3 regions of the Caulobacter sp. GW821-FHT09A05 genome follow, and region 3 is predicted to be linked to each of the others. Evidence: riboswitches for the same ligand, from Rfam matches in the RefSeq annotation. Region 3 holds a riboswitch; each other region holds the start of a gene.
The links. Region 3 has a riboswitch for glycine ahead of AC07NX_RS22740 (TonB-dependent receptor domain-containing protein). Riboswitches for the same ligand answer to the same signal wherever they lie in the genome.
Positions count from the first base shown of each region.

Region 1: linked by a shared signal. The riboswitch ahead of gcvT (glycine cleavage system aminomethyltransferase GcvT) and the one ahead of AC07NX_RS22740 (TonB-dependent receptor domain-containing protein) in region 3 are both predicted to bind glycine.
Region 2: linked by a shared signal. The riboswitch ahead of AC07NX_RS16230 (TonB-dependent receptor) and the one ahead of AC07NX_RS22740 (TonB-dependent receptor domain-containing protein) in region 3 are both predicted to bind glycine.

Region 1 covers NZ_JBWKPX010000012.1:48,941-54,332, reverse strand. Annotated here, with positions in the region: gene gcvPA (aminomethyl-transferring glycine dehydrogenase subunit GcvPA) at 1-502, opposite strand, end outside; gene gcvH (glycine cleavage system protein GcvH) at 626-991, opposite strand; gene gcvT (glycine cleavage system aminomethyltransferase GcvT) at 1,015-2,142, opposite strand; glycine riboswitch at 2,294-2,384, opposite strand; gene AC07NX_RS13290 (ORF6N domain-containing protein) at 2,521-3,339, shown strand; gene AC07NX_RS13285 (arginine--tRNA ligase) at 3,344-5,185, opposite strand; gene AC07NX_RS13280 (Tat pathway signal sequence domain protein) at 5,182-5,392, opposite strand, start outside.
Region 2 covers NZ_JBWKPX010000016.1:72,042-77,433, reverse strand. Annotated here, with positions in the region: gene rnd (ribonuclease D) at 1-683, opposite strand, end outside; gene purM (phosphoribosylformylglycinamidine cyclo-ligase) at 796-1,821, shown strand; gene purN (phosphoribosylglycinamide formyltransferase) at 1,826-2,401, shown strand; glycine riboswitch at 2,551-2,640, shown strand; gene AC07NX_RS16230 (TonB-dependent receptor) at 3,033-5,392, shown strand, end outside.
Region 3 covers NZ_JBWKPX010000034.1:26,801-32,192, reverse strand. Annotated here, with positions in the region: gene AC07NX_RS22750 (response regulator transcription factor) at 1-35, opposite strand, end outside; gene AC07NX_RS22745 (ABC transporter substrate-binding protein) at 87-1,166, shown strand; glycine riboswitch at 1,433-1,522, shown strand; glycine riboswitch at 1,526-1,618, shown strand; gene AC07NX_RS22740 (TonB-dependent receptor domain-containing protein) at 1,713-4,412, shown strand; gene AC07NX_RS22735 (S9 family peptidase) at 4,497-5,392, shown strand, end outside.

The DNA of each region.
Region 1 (5,392 bases), on a different contig from region 3:
CGACATAGTGCGGATGCACGCCGCCCGACAGCACCGCCTTGTTCCGGCGGGTGATCCGCGCGGCCATCATCACCGCCTCGGCGGCGGCGGTGGAGCCGTCATAGAGCGAGGCGTTGGCCACCTCCATGCCGGTCAGGGCCGCGACCTGCGTCTGGAACTCGAACAGCACCTGCAGCGTGCCCTGGGCGATCTCGGGCTGGTAGGGCGTGTAGCTGGTCAGGAACTCCGACCGCTGGATGATGTGGTCGACGCTGGCGGGCACATGGTGGCGATAGGCCCCAGCCCCCACGAAGAACGGACCTTCCGAGGCCGAACGGTTGCGGCGCGACAGGCCCAGCATCTCGCGCTCGACCTCCAGCTCGCCGGCGTGGAACGGCAGGTCGACCGGACCGGCGCGACGGGCGACGGCGGGCACGTCGACGAACAGCTCGTCGATCGACTCCGCGCCGATGACGCCGAGCATGTCGGCGCGATCTTCGGGGGTAAGGGGGAGGTAGCGCATGAGATCACCTGGGGCTGTCATCCCGGCCGTAGCGGAGCGAAGAGCCGGGACCGCCGGAAGCGCGTGCGCTCTGGGTCGGTCCCGGATCGGCGCGCTGCGCGCTTGTCCGGGATGACAAGGAAATTAGAGGGTCGAGAGGAACGCTTCGTACGCGTCGCGATCCATCAGGACGTCGAGCTCGGCCGGATTGCTCAGCTTGATCCTGGCGAACCAGCCGCCGGTTTCCGGCAGGGCGTTGACGGTCTCGGGGCTGTCGGAAAGCTCGCCATTGGCCTCGACCACCTCGCCCGACACCGGGGCGTAGACGTCCGACGCGGCCTTGACGCTCTCGACCACGGCCAGGGCCTCGCCCTGCTTGACGGTCTTGCCGACGTCAGGCGTCTCGACGAACACCACGTCGCCCAGCTGCTCGGCGGCGTAGGCGGTGATGCCGACCGTGGCGATGTCGCCGGCGACTTCGACCCACTCGTGGTCCTTGGTGAACTTCATGGTCTGGCCCTTTGGTCTGAGTGCTAGATCTTGCGCACGTAGCGGGTGGGAACGAACGGCGAGGTCACGACCTCGGCCCTCTGCGGCTTGCCGCGGACGATGACGTTCAGGGTCGAACCGACCACCGCCAGGGCGGGCGGAACGAAGCCGATGGCGATGGCGCCGCCGAAACTGGGACCAAAGCCGCCGCTGGTGACCCTGCCGACGACGTTTCCAGCCGCGTCGGCGATCTCCGCGCCTTCGCGGGCCGGCGCGCCTTCCAGCACCTTCAGATTGACGCGCACGCGCGCGAGGTCGCCGGCCAGTTCCTTGAGGATCCGTTCGGCGCCTGGGAAGTCGCCGGCCTCGCGGCGGCTCTTGCCGACGGCGAACGGCATGCCGGCCTCGATCGGCGAGACGGTCTCGTCCATGTCATGGCCGTACAGCGGCAGGCCGGCCTCCAGCCGCAGGCTGTCGCGGGCGCCCAGGCCGATGGCCTTCACGCGCTCGTCTTCCAGCAGGGTGTTCCAGATGCGGGCGGCTTCGGCGGCCGGCACGGAAATCTCGTAGCCGTCCTCGCCGGTATAGCCCGAGCGGGAAATGATGGCGTCGGTCCCGAAGGCGGTCACGGCGGCGGTGTCCATGAACACCATGGTCGCCGCTTGCGGGACGTGGGCGGCCATGACGGCGGCGGCCTCGGGGCCTTGCAGGGCCAGCAGGGCGCGGTCTTCCAGGCGCTCGACGGTCGCCTCGCCCTCCAGGGCCTCGGCGATGATCCTGTAGTCGTTGTCCTTGCAGGCCCCGTTGACGACGATGAACAGGCCGTCATCGTCGGGACGGGCGGTCATCAGGTCGTCGATCACCCCGCCCTGGTCGTTCAGCAGCACCGCGTAGCGCTGCTTGCCGGGCTTGAGGCCCTGGTAATCGGCCGAGACCAGCTTCTCGAAGCTCTTGGCGGGGTTCTCACCGCGCAGCCGGGCCTGGCCCATGTGCGAGACGTCGAACAGGCCCGCGTGCTCGCGGGTCCACAGGTGCTCCTTCAGCACCCCGTCCTTGTACTGCACCGGCATGGAATAGCCCGCGAACGGGACCATCCGCGCGCCGGCCGCGACGTGCGCGTCGTACAGCGGGGTCTTCTTGAGGTCTTGCTCGGACACGCTTTGGCTGGACAATGGGGGCTCCAATCGGGGTCGGCGACGCCGCCCGGCTTTCGCCAGGTGGTCTCGCCCCCGCTGTCCCTTTGACCTGAGAGATTCCGGCCTTGTGAAGAGGCCTTGCTCCTTCGGCGGGCAGTGCTTTCACACTGCCTCTTTCCAGCGTTCCTAAACCCGCGCGGTCCTTTTGCCTGAGCGTTTCCGGGGCGGTTGCGCCTTCGGCCTCGGGACAGAATCCCGACGTCTCCCGCGAGGGTCGTGGCGTGTTTGGGCGACGGGGCGACGGGAGTCAACTGGGGAGGCGGAAGGGCTTTGCGATGGATACACTTACAAATTGCAATCCACCACGCGCGTCGCCAAACTTGAGGTCACAATTTGCAACCTCAAAAATCGGGCATGACCAGCGAACGCGCGCCAACCACCAGCTTTGAAGTCGATCAGGCGCCTCCGGTCTTGGAGGTCCGTGGGCTTTCGGTCATCTTGGACGCTGATCTTGCTAGACTTTTCAACGTCGAAACGAGACGCCTAAACCAACAGGTCCGTCGCAACACAACCAAGTTCGACGGCTTCGCCTTCCAGCCGACATCGGCCGAAGTCGCCAACTTGAGATCACAGATTGTGATGTCAAGTTCGCCGCACGGCGGCTCTCGTCATCGCCCCTACGTCTTCACCGAGCACGGTGTCGTTATGGCTGCGACGGTTTTACAGTCCGAGCAGGCCATCGCCGCCTCGCGTTTCATCATCAAGGTATTCGTCGAGGCTCGCCGCAAATCGCTGGTCTCCGACGGCGCCAACCTGCCGTCGCTGATCGACGCGCGCGGGCTGCTGCCGCTGGAGCGCGAAGCCCGCACCGGCCTGATGAGCAAGCTCAACGACGCCCTGGGCCGGGTGCTCGACGCCATCGCCGATCCGGAGACCCAGACCACCGTCCGCGACGAGGCTCACGCCATCGCCGCCGAGGGCCTGCGCAGCATCAAGGACTATCTGAAGCGGGCCGGCGTCCAGAACGAGAAAACCCTGGCCGAGGTCCGAAAGCTGCTGGCCGAAGCCGACGCCCTGGAGGCCGAGACCGCCCAGAAGCGCACCGAGAACCAGCACCGCCAGCTGGCCCTGCTGGCCAAGCAGCTGCGCCTGGTGCTGGTGGCCCAACAGTATCTGGAAACCGGTGGGGTCGAGGGCCTGCTGGCGACGCTCAAGGACCTTGAGCGCCCCTAGCGGCCTACATCCGTTCCGGCGCTTCAATGCCCAGCAGGTTCAGCGCCAGTTCCAGCTGCTTCAGCGTCGTCTCGGCCAGGGCGAGGCGCGAGGCCCGGACCGCTGGCTCGTCGGCGGTCAGGATCGGACAGGCGGCATAGAACCTCGAGAAGGTCTGGGCCAGCTTGTAGGCGTGCTCGGCGACGAAGTTGGGGGCCTTCTTGTCGTAGGCCTCCGACAGGGCGCCCTCGAACGCGTCCAGCAGCAGGGTCAGGTCGCGCTCGGCCGGCTCGCCGACGACGATCGGGCCCGAGGCGACCTTCTGCTCGGCCGCCTTGCGCAGGATGCTCTTGATGCGCACCGACTGGTACAGAAGGTACGGTCCGGTCTTGCCCTCGAAGCTGGTGAAGCGGTCGAGATCGAAGACGTAGGACGTGCCGCGGAAGTTCTGCAGGTCGGCGAACTTCAGGGCCGCGACGCCGACCTTGTGGGCGATGTCCTCGAAGGCCTCGTCGGAGAGCTCGGCGCCGAGGCCGGCTTCGCGCAGGCGCTCGCGGGCCTTTTCACGGGCCATTTCGATCAGGTCGTGCAGCTTCAGCACGCCGCCGGCGCGGGTCTTGAACGGCTTGCCGTCGGCGCCGTTCATGGTGCCGAAGCCGATATGCTCCAGCCCGCCCGGTTCAGCGTAGCCGGCCAGGTACGAGGCGCGGAACACCTGCTCGAAGTGATCGGCCTGGCGCTGATCGACGGCGTAGAGGACCAGGTGCGGGTCGAACGACCGGCGGCGGTCCAGGACCGTGGCTAGGTCGGTCGTGCCGTACATGGCCGAGCCTTCCGACGACACGACCAGCAGCGGGTCGGGGCTCTCGACCTCGACCACCGAACCGTCGGGCAGCTTCTTCTTCTTGGTCTCGCCGGGACGCGCGACACGAACGATCCGGGCGCCCTGGTCGTCGACCAGCAGGCCCTTGTCCTCCAGCTCGCGGACCATCGGGGCGATCAGGTCCTGCACGTCGCTCTCGCCCTTCCAGAGGTCGAAATCGACGCCCAGGGCGTGGAACTCGCGCTCCAGGGCCACGCGGCTGATGTTGACGAAGTGACGCCACAGCAGGCGGTAGCCGAAGCGACCGTTCTGCAGCTCGGCGGTGGCCTTGCGGGCCCGCTCCTTGAACTCGGGATCCTCCTTCTGGCGCGCCGAGGCGGCCGGGTAGAGGCGGTCCAGGTCCTCGAGGCTGACGCGCGAGGCGAACTCGGCCATCACCTGGTCCTCGTCGGCTTGGGAAAAGCCGTTCGGGGCCTCGACCAGGCGCTCGAGCACGGCGCGGATCGCGGCGTCCTCCTCCATGATGGCGCTGATCAGCAGCCCCATCTGGAAGCCCCAGTCGCCGAAATGGGCGTCGCCCACCACCTCGTCGCCGCGGAAGCGGTACAGGCGCTTGACCGACTCGCCGATGATCGAGGCGCGCAGGTGGCCCACATGCATCGGCTTGGCGACGTTCGGCCCGGCATAGTCGACCAGCACCCGGCGCGGATTGGCCAGCGGCTCGGCCCCGGCGCGGGGGTCGGCGGCGATCTCGTTGGCGCGGACCGACAAGGCCTCGCCGGAGACGCGCATGTTGATGAAGCCGGCGCCGGCGATCTCGACGGAGGCCAGGCGCGGATCGGCCTTCAGGATGTCGACGACCTGCACGGCGATCTCGCGCGGATTGCGCTTGGCGCTCTTGGCGGCCGCCAGGGCCCCGTTGCATTGGAAGTCGGCCAGGTCGGGCCGGTCGGACGCGGTGACGCGACCGAAGTCGGGGGACAGTCCGGCGGCCTGGAAGGCGGCCGCGGCCGCCTCGCTCAGGGACCGCTTCAAATCACTCATGGCTTGGGCGTGTTTCCGGGTTGGGCCGTCTGGGCCTGCTGCGTCTGGCCGGCGTTGACGCGGAAGCGCTTGCCGTCGCGGTTGAAGGCGGCCATTTCCGGGGTCACGTCGAAGCCGATCAGGACCTCGAAATTGCTGCCGCTGACCTTCTCGTCGGCCCGCGGGATGGTGATGGTCTTCAGGGTCTCGGTGGCGTAGACGCGATCC
Region 2 (5,392 bases), on a different contig from region 3:
CGGCTCTGGGCCGTGCGCTCGCGCCAGGCGGCCACGGCCTTGAACACCGCCAGGTACTTGGCGGCGGTCTTGCGCGGACGCAGGCGGCGCCAGGCCTTTTCCGGATCGACGTCGTAGGCGGCCGGATCGTTGAGCGCCTTCATCTCCTCTTCCACCCAGGCCAGGCGGCCGGCCTTGTCCAGGCGGTCGCGCAGGATGGGGAACAGGGTGGCCAGGTGGGTGACGTCGGCGATGGCGTAGGTCAGCTGGTTGTCGCTCAGCGGGCGGCGGGCCCAGTCGGTGAAGCGGCTGGACTTGTCCAGCTCGATCTTCAGCATCTGGCGGACCAGGGCGTCGTACGCGATCTGCTCGCCGAACCCGGCGGCCATGCCTGCGACCTGGGTGTCGAACAGCGGCGTGGGCATGGCGTCGAGATTGTTGAAGATCTCGACGTCCTGGCGGGCGGCGTGGAACACCTTCAGGACCGAGGGATCGCGCAGCACGTCCAGCAGCGGCGCCAGGTCGATGCCTTCGGCCAGCGGGTCGATACAGGCTTCGGTGTCCGGCGAAGCCACCTGGATCAGGCACAGCTTGGGCCAGTAGGTGGTTTCGCGCATGAACTCGGTGTCCACGGCGATGAAGGGCTGACCCTTCAGCTCATTACAGAACGCCGCCAGCTCAGCGGTAGTGGTGATCGTCGTCATCGGCTGCTAATAGCCTCGCGCACCCCCGAGTCTGCAAGCACAAGCTTGGGGGGAGCGGCAAGTTTCCTTTCAAAAACGGCCCATTGGGCCGTCTTCGAGCCAGAGCAAGCGCATGAGCGACCCCCAGAACGGCCTCACCTACGCCCAGGCCGGCGTCGATATCGATGCGGGCAACGCCCTGGTCGAGGCGATCAAGCCCCTGGCCAAGGCCACACGGCGTCCCGGCGCCGAGGCGGGCCTGGGCGGCTTCGGGGCCCTGTTCGACCTGAAGGCGGCCGGCTACGACGACCCGCTGCTGGTCTCCACCACCGACGGCGTCGGCACCAAGCTGCGCATCGCCATCGACACCGGCATGCACGCCACGGTCGGGATCGACCTGGTGGCCATGTGCGTCAACGACCTGCTGGCCCAGGGTGCCGAGCCGCTGCTGTTCCTCGACTATTTCGCCACCGGCAAGCTCGACGTCGCCACCGCCACCAGCGTGGTGGCCGGCATCGCCGACGGTTGCAAGCTGGCCGGCGCGGCCCTGGTGGGCGGCGAGACCGCCGAGATGCCCGGCATGTACGGCGACGGCGAGTACGACCTGGCCGGCTTCTCGGTCGGGGCGGTCGAGCGCGACGGCGTGCTGCCCAAGCTGGACAGGCAGCGGGCCGGCGACATCATCATCGGCGTCGGCTCGTCGGGCCCGCACTCCAACGGCTACAGCCTGGTGCGCCGCGTGGTCGAGCGCTCGGGCCTGGCCTGGGACGCCCCGGCGCCCTTCGCGGAAGGCAAGACCTTGGCGCAGGCCCTGATGGCCCCGACCCGCATCTATGTGAAGTCGATCCTGCCCCTGCTGCAGTCGGGCCGGGTCAAGGGCGGCGCCCACATCACCGGCGGCGGCCTGATCGAGAACCCGCCGCGTTGCATCGCCGAGGGCCTCAAGGCCGAGTTCGACTGGAACGCCTGGCCCCTGCCCCCGGTCTTCGACTGGCTGCAGCGCGAGGGCGGCATCAGCGACCACGAGCTGCGCCGCACGTTCAACTGCGGCGTCGGCTTCATCCTGGTGGTCGCCGCCAGCGACGCCGAGCCTGTGCTGGCGGCCCTGCTGAACGCCGACGAGGACGCGTTCATCTGCGGGCAGCTGGTCCAGGCCTAGAGGCATGAAGACCAAGGTCGCCGTCCTGATCTCCGGCCGGGGCTCCAACATGGAGGCCCTGGTCCGGGCCGCCCAGGACCCCGCCTGCCCGTTCGAGATCGCCCTGGTGCTGTCGAACAGGCCCGAGGCCGGCGGCTTGGCCGCCGCCGCTGCCGCGGGCGTCGAGACCCTGGCCGTCGACCAGAAGCCCTACGGCAAGGATCGCGAGGCCCATGAGCGGGCCATCGACGCGGCCCTGCGCGCGCGCGGGATCCAGGTCGTGGCCCTGGCCGGCTACATGCGCATCCTGACCCCGTACCTGGTGAACGCCTGGGAAGGCCGGATGCTGAACATCCATCCGTCGCTGCTGCCGGCCTATCCGGGTTTGGACACCCACGGCCGCGCCCTGGGGGCCGGCGAGGTCGAGGCCGGCTGCACCGTCCACCTGGTCACCGCCGGCGTCGACGAAGGCCCGATCCTGGGCCAGGCCCGCGTACCGATCCTGCCCGGCGACACCGAGCCCATGCTCAGCGACCGCGTGCTGGAGCAGGAGCACAGGCTCTATCCGGCGACCCTGGCGGCGTTCGTGCGCGGCCTCTGAGCGCCCCGACTTGCACGAGGGCGAACTTCCGCTCGACAGGACGCCGCGAAAAGCGGCGCGGGTTGCGTTTCAAAACGGCGCCCGGCGTCTTGCCCAGCGCGCTGGCGTCGCCCTGAATTGACGCCGCCTCGGTTACGGAACCTTCTGTAGGCGCTCTCGCGGGAGAGATCGGGCCCCGGCCCGGCGCTGAAGGCGAAACCGCCCCGGAAACGCTCAAGCAGAAGGACCGCGACGGCCTCGGAACGCTGGAAAGCAGGGCGCGTCTGCGTGCGCCCTCGCCGAAGGAGCAAGGCGATCCCCGCCGGGACGGCGGCGTCGCTGAATCTCTCAGGCGCCAAGGACAGCGGGGGTGCGGAAGACGGGCCATGACGGTCCGTCGCGACACCTCCTGGCTGCCGATGACCTGACTCCCAGTTCTGACCCGATTTCAAAAACCCGACCGACCTCGACACGATAACCTGTGCGGTTTTCGTGAGATACTCATTTGCGGATACAATAAGAATCATTTCTATTGTTCATAATTTATACATGAGTGCGCGACGCTTGGACCTGATTTTATATTATCGCCGCGAGCAGCTTTTCTGAATTTACCGAGATAGACAGACCGTCGAGCTTAGCCCCCGTCAAAAGATTGGGGATAGTCATGACGAACACGCGCCTTTCGCCGGCCTCGCGCCACTTCCGGGCCCTGCTGCTGGCCGCTTCGGTCCTGGGCGGCGCGACGCCGGCCCTGGCCCAGGAGGCCGACAAGGCCTCGACCGTCGACGAACTGGTCGTCACCGGGGCCCGGGTGTCCGAGGCCAGCGTCGCCATCGGCACCGACCACGCCACCGCCACGGTGTCGATAACCCGCGAGGCCCTGCTGTCGGCCCCGGCCGGCGTCACCGGCCTGAAGATGCTGGAGTCCCTGCCCGGCTTCAACGTCCAGGCCAACGACGCCCTGGGCATGTACGAGTTCGGCAATTCGGTCTCGGTGCGGGCCTTCAACTTCCAGCAGATCGGCTTCCTGCTGGACAACATCCCGATGGGCCGCAGCGACCAGTTCGGCGGCAGCCCGATCTACCGCTATGTCGACAACGAGAACCTTTCGCGCGTCACCGCCTCGGCCGGGGCCGGCGACGTCAGCCTGCCCAGCTACGCCTCGCTGGGACCGATCGTCGACTACTTCACCCAGAAGCCGTCCGAGGACGCCGGCGGCTCGGCCAGCCTGACCCTGGGCAGCGACAGCCTGCGCCGCACCTTCCTGCGCCTGGAGACCGGCGAGCACGCCGGTTGGTCGGCCTACGCCAGCGCCTCGATCATCAAGGGCGACCTGTGGCGCGGCCCCGGCACGATCGACCGCAAGCACTACGAGGGCAAGATCAACTACGCCCTGCCAAACGGCGGGAACATCAGCTTCCAGACCGTGCACAACGACTATTTCGACTACGACAGCCCGTCGATCACCAAGGCCCAGTACGCCGGGACCGCGGGCGACGTGTTCGGCCGCAAGGGGCGCGGCTTCGCCTACCTGGGCCACGTGCCGCTCTCGACGCCGTTCGGCACGGCGGCCACCGACTCCAGCCTGCCGCAGACCACGGCCGGCGTGCCCTATTCCAACAGCAACTACGCCCAGTACTACAAGTTCGCGGTCAACAGCCGGCAGGACCACCTGTACGGCCTGACCCTGAACACCCCGATCACCGACGCCATCGACGTCACCGCCACCGGCTATTACGAGGACAAGGAAGGCTACGGCGTCTCGCCCGAGGCCTACGCCACCTCGCTGAGCAGCTACAACGCCGAGCGGCTGATCGTGCCGGGCCTGACCGCGCCCAGGGGCCTGCAATACGGCCTGTCGGGCATCGACGGCACCCGCAAGGGCGTCACGAGCAAGATCGCCTGGCGCGCGGGCTTCAACAAGCTCGAGGCGGGCCTATGGCTCGAGGACGACGACTATCACCGCACCCAGGCGCGCTACAACGTGCAGGACGGCAACCCCGACGGCGCGCCGCTGTTCAACGAGCCCGTCCACCGGCAGCGCAACTACGTCTCGACCCGCCAGACCACGCAGTTCTTCCTGAAGGACACCCTGAGCCTGGTCGACGACAAGCTGAAGGTCGAGCTGGGCTTCAAGGCCACCGACATCGACTACAAGATCAGCGGCTATCGCAATCCGGCCGACTACATCAACAGCCGCCAGCCGACCCTGAAGGCCAACTGGAAGGACGATTTCCTGCCGCAGGTCGGCGTGGTCTACAACCTCAACAGCCGCGACCAGATCTTCTCGTCCTATTCGGAGAACATGGCCCTGCCCCGCGGCGCCGACGACGTGTTCTCGGCCGCCAGCCCGGCGGTGACCGGCCCCAAGCCCGAGACCTCGACCAACCTGGAACTGGGCTACCGCGCCAACCGGCCGACCTTCAACGCCTCGGTGGTGGTCTACAAGACGCAGTTCAAGAACCGCCTGCAGGCCTTCGCGGCCCTGGTGCCGGGCGGCGGCGGCACGACCGAGACCTTCTACCAGAACGTCGGGGCGGTGAAGGCGTCGGGCGCCGAGTTCAGCGGCCAGTGGAAGCCGGACCTGCTGGGCGGCAAGATCTATTTCAACGCCAACGCCTCGTACAACAAGTCGGAATTCCAGGACGACATCGCCAACTTCACCCTGACGCCGACGCCGGCGGCGCTCAAGATCGCCGGCAACGCGGTGCCCGACTTCCCCAAATGGCTGTTCCAGGGCGGGGTGACGGTGGAGCCGACCGACGGGGTGGTGTTCAACGTCTCGGCCCGCCACATCGACGACCGCTACACCAACTTCACCAACAGCGAGACCACCAAGGGCTATACGATCGTCAACGCCTATCTCGACCTGGGCGATGGCTTCGGGGCCGGGCCGTTCGAACAGGTCAAGGCGCGGGTCAATGTCGATAACATCTTCGACAAGAAGTACCTGGGCACGATCAACACCACGGTGAGCACCCCGGCCAGCTTCCGCCCCGGTTCGCACCGGAC
Region 3 (5,392 bases):
AGGGGCGGATCATCCTCGACAACCAGTATCTTCATCGGGGATGTAGGAGCCGGACACACTCAGGGGAGAGCGGCATCCGACGCCGATTGCCACATCAGGTCAAGAGACGGTGCTTCGTCGCCAACCTCTTCGCAAGCCTGGGCGCGGCCGCCCTGGTGCTGACGGGCTGCGCGCCCGGCGCGCCGGGACAGGCGACGCGGGCCTCGGACATCCGGGCGGCCGCCCGCGAGGGCGAGGTCGTGGTCTATATCAACAACGACATCCATCAGCCGTTGGTCGAGGATTTCGAACGCCGCTTTCCGAAGGTGAAGCTTCGGTTCGTCGTGCTGACGTCGCGCGACATGCAGGCCCGGGTGATCGAAGAGGCCACGCGCGGCAAGCCGGTCGCCGACGTGGTCTGGACCTCGGCCATGGACACCCAGGTCAAGCTGATCAACGACGGCTACGCCCAGACCTATAGAAGTCCCGAGGCCAGGAGCCTTCCCGCCTGGGCGCGATGGCGCGACCAGGGCTTCGGCGTGACCAGCGAACCGATCGTCTTCGTCTACAACAAGCGCCTTCTCAAAGGGGACGACGCGCCGCGCAGCCACGCGGCCTTGCTGGCCGCCCTGCGCGCCGATCCCGAACGCTGGCGCGGCAAGGTGGCCTTGTATGACCCCGAGCGCAGCGGCATGGGGTTCTTCTATCTGTCCAGCAACACCCAGTTCTATCCCGACGCCTGGGCGCTTTACGACGCGATGGCCGCGACGGGCGCGCGAACCTATGTGCCCGGCAAGCCGATGCTGGATCGCGTGGCGTCCGGCGAGCACCTGCTGGCCTTCGACATGAACGGGTCCTACGCCGACTGGTACGTGCGCAACCACGGTCCCGACATCGGCTACGTCGTCCCGGAGGACTATCACCTGTCGATCTCCAGGGTCGCCTTCATCACCCGCGTGGCCCGACACCCCGGCGCGGCGCGGGTGTTCCTAGACTATCTGATGTCGGAAGCAGGGCAGCGGCGTCTGCTTGAAGTTCGATTGACGCCGATCCGTCCGGGACTGGGCGCCGTCTCGCCGTCGGGTGGTAGGCCTATCAGAGTGGGGCCGGCTCTGTTGGCCAATTTTGATCAAGGGCGCCGCGCCGAACTTCTGGCTCGCTGGCGGCGAGCGGCCGCCGAGCGCTGATGTTTGGCGTATATTTGGGCATTTTCTGATTAAACTTTGATCTTATCGGAGTGCGGCGGCGCTTCGGCATGCCTTTTGAGGCGCTGCCAGGCGAGCGCCAAGCTGTCACCGACCTGTCATGCGACGCGATGAGCTGGGCATCGGGCGGGCGCACCTATCGCCGTAAGATGGTTTTTAGGAACTACTTGTTCCAATTGCGGACTTTAGGGGAAATTTATACCGACTTTGGGCGCTTTGACGCGATGCGACGAAGCGTTCGTATTGGCCTGGCTCTCGCGGAAGAGATCGGCTCCGTCCCGACGCCGAAGGCGCAACCGCCCCGGAAACGCTCAGGCAACAAGGACCGCAGGGCACGAGGACGCTGGAAAGCAGGACCGCTCCGAAAAGGAAGCGGCCTCGCCGAAGGAGCAAGGGCGCGCATGCGCCTGAATCTCTCAGGCCCAAGGACAGCGGGGGCAGAGGAAACCGCCTGACGAACCCGGGCGCGTCGCATCGTGCGGCGCACGGGACGGGCGTTGTCGACTGCAAACACCGAGGGGATCTCGTTTGACACTTTCACGCCAAACCCGCCGTAACCTGCTGCTGGGCTGCAGCATCGCGCCTGCCGCGCTCGTGCTGCACACCGCAGCCTTCGCCCAGACCGCGCCTGCGGAAGACACCAGCGTCGCCGAGATCATCGTCACCGGCTCGCGCATCGATCGCGCCGGTTTCGAAGCCCCGACCCCGACCGTGCGCGTCACCGCCCAGGACCTGGCCGTCGGCGCCCGTCCGAACGTGGCCGCCGCCCTGAACGACCTGCCGCAGTTCCGCGCCACCACCTCGCCCCAGACCACCGGCACCAACACCGGCGCGGGCAACGCTCCGGTCGACCTGCGCGGCCTGGGCATCAACCGCACCCTGGTGCTGCTGGATGGCCGCCGCTTCTCGGGCGAGAACGACCTGAACATGATCCCCAGCGTCATGCTGAAAGGCGTGGACGTCGTGACCGGCGGCGCCTCGGCCGCCTGGGGCTCGGGCGCCGTCGCCGGTGTCGTCAACCTCTCCATCGACCGCAACTTCACCGGCTTCAAGTTCGGCATCGAGGGCGGCGAATCGTCCTTTGACGACGCCAAACAGATCCGCGTCGAAGGCGCGGCCGGCACGACCTTCGCCGGCGGCCGCGGCCACTTTGTCATCGGCGGCGAATATCTCGACAACGACGGCGTCATTCCGAAGAACAGCCGCCCGAACATCGGCCGTTGGGCCACCATCTCGAACGGCGCGGGCCGCTTCGTCCTGGCCCCCGACGTCGGCTTCTCGAACGCCGCTCCCGGAGGCCTGATCACCTCGGGCGTGCTGCGCGGCCAGACCTTCAATCCGGACGGCACCCTGCGCGCCTTCGACTACGGCACGGTGCAAGGCACGAACTCGATCGGCGGCGAAGGCCCTTCGAACGACGATCTGTCGCCGCTGGTGACGCCGCAGAAGCGCTACGCCACCATGGCCAGCGCGACCTACGACCTGACCGACAAGGTCAAGCTGACCGCCGAACTGCGTCGGTCGCGGATGTGGAACAACTACATCTGGTTCGGCGACCACAACCGCGGCAACCTGACGATCAAGTCGGACAACGCCTTCCTGCCGACGGCCGTGAAGACGGCGCTGGCCGCCGCCGGCCAGACGAGCTTCACGATGGGCCGCTTCAACACCGAGGCCTATCCGACCATCGACTTCGAACGCGTCTCGACCCAAGGCACGATCGCCCTGGACGGCGAGTTCGACGGCGGCTGGCGCTGGAGCGCCTATTACAGCCACGGCGAGCAGGACAACAACATCGACACCCCCGGGTTCTTCCTGACCCAGAACTACGCCAACGCCGTCGACTCGGTGATCAGCCCCACGACCGGCCAGGCGGTCTGCCGCGTCGCCCTGACCAACGCCTCGACCAACTGCGTGCCGATCAACCTGTTCGGCCAGGGCGCGCCCTCGCAGGCGGCGCTGGACTACGTCACCGGCACACCGTCGATGCGTGAAACCAGCAAGCTGGACGTCGGCGGCTTCAGCCTGCGCGGCGAGCCCTTCGAACTGCCGGCCGGCCCGGTCTCGATCGCCGTGGGCGCCGAGGCGCGCAAGGAGTCGGTCGTCCGCACGGTGGGCGCCCTGGACGCCGCCAAGGCGTTCACCTCGTTCAGCTTCTCGGCCATGGCCGGCAGCTTCAGCGTCAAGGAAGCCTTCGCCGAAGTGCTGGTGCCGGTCGTTCGCGACATCCCCGTCTTCAACAAGCTGGAAGTCAACGCGGCCGCGCGCATCTCCGACTACGACACCACCGGCTCGATCTGGTCGTGGAAGCTGGGCGCCACCAACGAGTTCTTCCCGGGCTTCCGTGGTCGCATCACCCAGTCGCGTGACATCCGTTCGGCCAACCTGACCGAGCTCTTCACGACGACCACGACCGGCTACAACACGCTGACCGACCCGACAAACAACTCCAGCGTCTATGTGCTGACCAACGGCGGTGGGAACCCGAACCTGAACCCCGAGACGGCCAAGACCTTCACGACCGGCTTCGTCTATTCGCCGCCGTCGATCGCGGGCCTGAGCATGTCGCTCGACTATTTCAAGATCAACATCGACGACGTGATCACCACGATCGCGGCTCAGGACATCGTCACCCGTTGCGCCAACGGCAATCAGGACCTGTGCTCGCGGGTTACCCGTGACGCAACCGGCGCGATCACCCGGATCGTCTCGACCTACGTCAACCTGGCCAACTACAAGACCGACGGCTTCGACGCCGAGATCTCGTACTCGACCGCGTTCGATCGCCTGATCCCGGGCGCGCCTGGCCGTATCCGCGCCCGCCTGCTGGGCACCTGGGTCAACAGCCTGACCACCAACGACGGCGTCAGCAAGATCGAGTACGTCAAGTCGCAGGGCTATTCGTTCGGTCTGGGCACGCCCAAGACCCGCGCGAACGCGTCGATCGACTGGGCCGGCGAGGTGTTCAGCGCCAACCTGCGCGCCCGCTACATCTCGGCGGGTAACTACAACAACACCGTCGATCTGGTGAACAACCACATCAAGGCCTACACCTATTTCGACCTGGGCCTTGCGGCGAAACTGCCTGAGATCCGCGGCAACGCGATCGAACTGTACGCAAACGCCACCAACCTGTTCGACAAGAAGCCTCCGGTCAGCTCGCTGTACTCGCCGTACTACGACGTGATCGGCCGCTATGTGACCGTCGGCGCGCGGATGCGTTTCTAAGCCCGCCCGACATCGCGCCGCCGGCTGCGTTCCCCCGCGCTCCCTCCGCCGGCGGCGCTCCTTCCTTCGCAAGGCGTTCCGAACATGATCTCTCGTCCTTCCCTGGCGCTGGTCCTGCTGGCCAGCGTCGTCGCGACCCCGCTCGCGGCCCAGACCGTCGCGCCGCCCGCCGCCATCGTCATCGACGGCGCGCCGGCCATCCCCCAGGAACTGGTCGCGGCCACCGCGCCCTACCTGCAGGCCCGCCACGCCAACTTCCTGGGCTGGAATGCGGCCGACCGCTCGATGCTGATCAAGACCCGCTTCGGCGGCTCCGATCAGGTCCACGTCGTGGCCAAGCCCGATGGCGACCGCCGCCAGATCAGCTTCGAGAACGAGCCGATCCTGGCCGCGGCGCTGTCGCCAAAGGGGGACACGCTGGTCGTCCAGAAGGACAAGGGCGGCGATGAGTTCTACCAGCTCTACGCCCTGGAGGCCGGCCGCCCGCGGCTGATCACCGACGGCAAGAGCCGCAACTGGTTCGGCGCCTGGTCGCGCGACGGCAAGCGGGTCGGCTATGCTTCGTCGCGTCGCAACGGCGCGGACATGGACCTCTATGTCGTCGATCCGAAGGACCCCAAGACCGACCGCCTGGTCGCCCAGGTCAGCGGCGGCGGCTGGAACATCGCCGACTTCTCGGCCGACGGTTCGAAGGCCCTGGTGTTGAACCGCATGTCGATCAACGACGCGGCGGTCTACGAACTGGATCTGGCGACCGGCAAGATGAAGCCGCTGACCGATCCGAAGGCCAAGGCTTCCTATGTCGATCCCAAGTACGGTCCCGACGGCGCGGTCTGGTTGACCTCGAACAAGGGCTCGGACTTCCTGCGCCTGGGCAAGCTGGACGCCAAGGGCGGTTTCGTCCCCGTCTCCAAGGAGCCGCGCTGGGACGTCAGCGACTTCGCCATCGCGCCGGACGGCGGCTTCGTGGTCTATGCGAT